One region of the Bacillus sp. D48C genome, then DNA from elsewhere that is predicted to be linked to it. Evidence: predicted binding sites of a transcription regulator. Region 1 holds the regulator's gene; the other holds the start of a gene.

Region 1 (3,217 bases):
TTTTTCGCAAATTACTATATAAACTTTCTATATAGAATACTGCCTCTACTATATGAATCGTTGTTTCCCCTACTCGTATGTTACAATATGAAAGACACCCTAAGTTGTTTTCGCTAAACGTACAACTTTTTCCTGTCTCCTACTTTAATTTAAAATACGTATTTACAAAAAAATCATAATTCGAATGAAAGTTTATATCGTAGATAACATATTTACATGTTATCCTACCTCATCTCATACACTAGAGTTAGAAAGGATGGTTAAACCATTTGAAGAAACAATACTGGTGGATTATCGTTACATACATTTTAATGCAATTATCTGGCGCTGTTGGATTACCACTTCTCCTAAAAACAGGACTCTATGATAATAGAGGATTTACCATTGAGGAAAAAGGACAAATCATAATGGGACACTGGGCAATTATTAGCTTCTTTGTTGCATTATGTATCGTACTTTGGTTACTTAGAACAGATATTCGCGACAGACATTTAGATGCAACGCGCTCTTCTGTTCCAGCTACAATTGGGTGGATTTTCATCGGATTATTCTTAGCTTTCTTTTCACAAATAGTTGCCGGTATGATCGAGATGCAGCTACTAGGAATTAAACAAGGTTCAGAAAATACAATGAAACTGATGGAAATTGCACGAACTACTCCTTGGTTCCTTATTGTTGTATCTATAATCGGACCTATCTTAGAAGAAATCGTATTTAGAAAAATTCTATTCGGTGCACTTTATAAGAAGTTCAACTTCTTTATTGCAGCTATCATTAGTTCACTTGTATTCGCAGCAATTCATTTTGATTTTACTCACTTATTGGTATACACTGCTATGGGGCTCGTATTCGCCTTCTTATATGTGAAGACGAAGCGCATTATCGTTCCTATTGCAGCTCATGTTGCGATGAATACATTAGTCGCTATTGGGCAAATTTTTATGAGCAATGAGCAAATTCAAGAAATGATTAAAGAAGCTGAAAAAATGCAAGGATTTATCGGAGGATTTTTTGTATGAGAAACTCACCATTGTTCATGGCTGCACTATACTTCCTTCTTGGATGTATCTTTACACGCTTCGCCATTACGAACGTGACAGATACAATCTGGAATGTGTGGACAATACTATTTGCAGTTATGGCAACAATTGATTTTAATTTGGCACTTCGCCTTATATTAGTTAAATTCACAAAGAAGAAACAATAATAAAACGCAGAGGTCGCTTCCTCTGCGTTTTATTGTGGATAGTTTTTCAAAAAGTAAACTAATGTTTGTAACTCTACAGCTAAATCAATATGATGAATTCTAATATTCTCTGATACGTTTAATCGTGCTGGTGTGAAATTCAAAATACCGTGCACGCTCGTTTCAGCTAATCTATCTGCTACAGCTTGTGCTACTGTAGCCGGTACTGTTAATATTGCCACTTGTATATCATTTGATAATCTCTCTTCTAATTCATCTAAATGATATACAGGAATGCCCCCGATTTCTGTTCCAACTTTCTCTTCACTAACATCAAATGCCATTTCAATTTTTGTATTATTGTTTTTCGTGAAATTATAATGTAAGAAAGCGGTCCCTAAATTACCTACTCCAATAAGTGCTACACGCGTTATATCATCTTGATCAAGTGTTTCGCGGAAAAATGATAATAAATAATTTACGTTATATCCATATCCCTTTTTCCCTAATGCTCCAAAATACGAAAAATCTCTTCGTATTGTTGCGGAATCTACTTTTACCGCTTCACTCAATTCGGCCGATGAAACACGCTGCTTACCAGAAAGAGATAAGTTTTGGATAAATCGATAGTATAGAGGCAATCTTTTAGCAGTGGCTTGTGGAATCTTTTGCTGATCCATATGACCTCTCCTCTCTTCCTATCTTTATTCATATACTTTAATCAAATACAGAAGTTTAGCACTCATTAAATTCCTTGTATAATAAAGAGAAGAAGTATTCTCTCTTTATTTTAAACTATACACTATTTTTAGTATGATTGAGAAATATAAACATGGCAAAGTTAAGAAATTATTTGAGGTGAGAACATTGATTTTATTACAAGTAAATGGACTTTCGAAATTATACGGTGCAGAAACAATTCTTGCAAACATAAAATTGGAAGTACAAACAAAAGATCGTATCGCATTAGTTGGAAGGAATGGAGCTGGAAAATCTACATTATTAAAAATTATCGCTGGTGAGTTATCACATGATGGTGGCGAAATTATAAAACCGAAAGATGTCTCAATCGGGTATTTAGCTCAAAATACTGGCCTAGAAACGTCTTTAACAATTTGGGATGAAATGCTAACCGTCTTTACCCACTTACAGCAAATGGAGACAAAACTTCGAAAGCTTGAGCAAGAAATGGGAAAAGAAGAAAACTTTTCAAACGAAGCTATATATGAAAGATTGTTAGCTGATTATGACCAATTGCAACTCAATTATAAAGATCAAGGTGGATATCAATACGAAGCGGATATTCGCTCCATTTTAAGCGGCCTTGGCTTCCCAGTTGAAACACACCAGACGACGATCTCTACTTTAAGTGGCGGGCAAAAAACAAGATTAGCTCTCGGGAAATTATTATTAACAAAACCAGACTTACTTATTTTGGACGAGCCTACAAACCATTTAGACATTGAAACATTAACATGGCTTGAGCAATATTTACAAGGTTATCCTGGCGCAATATTAATCGTTTCCCATGACCGTTATTTCTTAGACAAACTCGTTACACAAGTATATGAAATTTCGAATAAAGAAAGCAGACGATTTGTTGGTAACTACAGTAAATATTTAGACTTAAAATCAGCATTATATGATCAAGAAATGAAACGTTACGAAAAACAACAAGATGAAATCGCAAAACTTGAGGACTTCGTTCAAAAGAATATAGCTCGCGCTTCTACAACGAAACGTGCTCAAAGTCGCCGTAAACAACTAGACAGAATGGAATTATTAACGAGACCATTAGGGGATTCTAAGTCAGCATCATTCCACTTCGATATTGAAAAGCAAAGTGGAAATGATGTTTTACAAGTAAAAGATGCAACCATCGGCTATGAGGAGGACCCTATAATTGAACACGTAACTATGCGCTTAACTCGCGGAGATAGTGTTGCCTTAGTTGGTCCAAACGGAATTGGGAAATCCACATTATTAAAATCTATTGTGAATAAGTTACCACTATTAAATGGTAATGTTTCT
Region 2 (3,217 bases), on a different contig from region 1:
TTATCGAAAAAATAATTGAATAAATTATATATTTTTTACAAAAGAAGATAGCCATTACAAATGGCTATCTTCTTTTAAACTCATTTATTCTAAATTGGACTAAAGAATTCTTGTTTGTAACTATCTTTATAAATTTATGCTATAACAACACTTGTGCACTTTTTTATTTACTGAACCATGCCTTGTTCTTCCTTCTTCATAGCTCTAATGGATTGAGCTACTTTAACCATCATAGAACATTCTATTCTCTTTCGGAAGATTTTACAGCTGAACTCATGTGTTCCCTTAAGAGAACCCGTTGCATGTATTGTATTAGCTGGACAACCGCCACTACAGTAAAGCTGTGCCCAACATTCCTGACATTCCGGTTTTGAATAGCAATTACTTTCCTTAAACTGAGACTGTATCTCTGCTTTTATAATGCCATCCCATATATTCCCCATACTATATTCTTCTTCTCCCACAAACTGATGACAAGGAAATATCTCCCCCCACGGGGTAATAGCTAGATATTCAGTCCCTGAACCGCAACCAGAAATTCTCTTTTGAACGCACGGACCTTCTGAAAGGTCGAGCATGTAATGATAAAATGTAAAACCATTTCCTTTTTCCTCACGGTTTAGCATTTCTTTCGAGAGAATTTCATACTGATTGTAAATTTCCAGCAGGTCTTCTTCACAGAGCGCATATGGTTCTTGGGGATTACAGATAACAGGTTCCATTGAGATTTTGTTAAAACCTAAGTCAGCGATGTGATAAATATCATTGGTAAAATCAACATTATTATGGGTATAGGTTCCACGTACATAGTATTCTTTATCTCCACGCTTCTCAACAAACTCCTGGAATTTTGGAACGATATGATTATAGCTACCTTTCCCATTGACAGTTTTACGAAGATAATCATAAACTTTTTTTCTTCCATCAAGGCTTAATACAACATTGTGCATTTCTTGATTTAAGAATTCAGTAATTTCATCATTAAGCAGCATACCATTTGTAGTAAAGGTAAAACGAAAAGTTTTTTTGTACTCTTTTTCTTTATTTCTTGCATAGGCGACAATCTGTTTGACAGTTTTCCACGCCATGAGTGGCTCCCCACCAAAAAAATCAACATCGAGATTTCGATGATTACCTGAGTTTTCTAATAGAAAATCTATGGCTCTTTTTCCAACTTCAAAACTCATTATGGCTCTATTTCCATTGTATTTTCCTTGGCTAGCAAAGCAGTATTCACACGACAGATTACATGTATGCGCGACATTAAGGCAAAGAGCTTTTACATAAGTGGGACGATTTATCAAATCAATTGAAAGGTCCCTATAATCATCTTCGGTAAAAAGCTTCCCATCTCTTTTTAGTTCTTCAATATCCGCAATTGTTTCTCGAATTTCCTTCTTGGAAACGTGGAAATCATATTTATACTTTTCCTGCATTATTGACAGGATTTCTTCCATAGGAGTATTCTGATATAGCATAATTATTTCATAAGCAAGATTGTCAACGACATGTACGGATCCGCTATAAGTATCTAACACGATATTGTATCCATTTAATTTATATTGATGAATCATACTGGATAACCAAACTCCTTTTTCATAAAGATTGCCACCTAAATAAAATATAATTGAATACTATACTTCTTGTTTCCTATTTATTGTATTTTCACACTTTTGATTTGCAACTCCACATGAGGTTTTACAAGCAGACTGACAAGATGTCTGACATGCACCACACCCACCATGTTTTATAGTATCTTGCAGTTTACAAGTGCTCAGTGTTATAATTCTTTTCATTGTTTATAACCTCTTTTGAAATAATTTTGAAGAACTAAGGTATATGATTGTGAAAAAAATCACAATCATATACCTTAGTTCTTCAATTTCCCACAAATTATTATTAATATCCTTATATATTAACGAATTACTTTATTTTACGTTCCTTTCTTTTAACCTTAATTTAAAATATCACGAGAAGGTTAAATATTATCTATTTAACAATTACATATCGCAAAGCTACATATAGAATAATATTTATTGTAATTATTTATACATTCATAAATGCGGTACGTGAAATTACAACATTTATCTTATAATAAATATGGGCGTTTATAACTTTGTGCTACAACTATAAAAAGTCAATCCCATTGGAATTGACCTTTTATAAACTGTGGCAACAGAAGGATGTCATAAAACTAGGATTTGATATTGTAGCATTTCATTTGTGAAAAGTATAACATGATTAACTAAGAATAGATGTGTCAATCCTTGGAACATTAGCTATAACTTGATTTTTTGAGTATATATAATAGTTAGTGGGGCTATAGAATTCATCCTACATCACTATTAATAATTAACGTTTTTTAATAATAAAAAAGGATGTCTAAAAAACACTATTTTTTTAGACATCCTTTTTATCTATTTTATTAATAATCCTGTAGGAGTAACTTGATATGTTTTTTTCTTGCCTACAAATTCCTGTTTACTATTCTCAAGATTAGTAAGTGTGGCACGGGTCTTTTCCTTCTGTGCTTCTCCCTCTATATGAGTAAACTCAATATAATCCCCTACCTTAACTAGAACGGTTTGGCTTTCAGCATTTTGTTGTCTATTCCCTACAATTTCTTTATTGTACAATATATTGCCCGATGAGTTTTGAACTTTAATACTTGCATACGTACTAGTAAAATAGGAATGAGGGATACCCGCTTCTAATTTAATCTGCATTTTTTCTGTTGCTTTGTTATACTCTACTTTTGCGATTTCTCGATCATTATACCCCTTTAAAGACCAGGTAAATTGATTTCCATCTAAAACTGTTGTTTCTGGCATTTTTTCTACTTTCTTCAGGCCTTCTTTTGTCACTTGATATCTTGCTGTCTTTCCAATGGTTTCATTTTTGTTATTTTCAAGGTTAATTAAAGTTGCTCGCGTTTTTTCCTTTGTTGCTTCCCCTTCTATATGAGTAAGTTCAATGTAATCCCCTATTTTCACGGGCACAGTTTGACTTTCAGCATTTTGTTGTTTATTTCCCACGATTTCCTTATTGTACAGGACGTTGCCAGAAGAATTCTGGACCTTAATACTCGCATACGTACTAGCAAAGTAGGAATGTGGTACACCTGCTTCTAGTTTTACCTTCATCTCTTCTACCGTTTTATCATAATCTACTTTTGCAAATTCTCTATCACTATATCCTTTTAATGACCACGCAAACT

What was found. Region 1 encodes Rex, which represses fermentation and respiration genes when NADH is low (regulators of the CRP and FNR family bind a similar motif). Its sites were predicted from a motif close to TTGTGAAATATTTCACAA; they were not measured.
Region 2: a site for Rex is predicted at 1,844-1,861, ahead of scfA (six-cysteine ranthipeptide SCIFF). Genes of this name have one in related genera too.

Annotation. Positions count from the first base shown of each region.
Region 1 is NZ_JBKFAQ010000024.1:8,479-11,695, forward strand. It holds gene ACLBXA_RS28950 (CPBP family intramembrane glutamic endopeptidase) at 270-1,019, shown strand; gene ACLBXA_RS28955 (YdiK family protein) at 1,016-1,207, shown strand; gene ACLBXA_RS28960 (redox-sensing transcriptional repressor Rex) at 1,237-1,866, opposite strand; gene ACLBXA_RS28965 (ABC-F family ATP-binding cassette domain-containing protein) at 2,054-3,217, shown strand, end outside.
Region 2 is NZ_JBKFAQ010000010.1:52,050-55,266, reverse strand. It holds gene ACLBXA_RS21550 (DUF3221 domain-containing protein) at 1-23, shown strand, start outside; gene scfB (thioether cross-link-forming SCIFF peptide maturase) at 168-1,574, opposite strand; gene scfA (six-cysteine ranthipeptide SCIFF) at 1,635-1,796, opposite strand; gene ACLBXA_RS21535 (putative mucin/carbohydrate-binding domain-containing protein) at 2,418-3,217, opposite strand, start outside.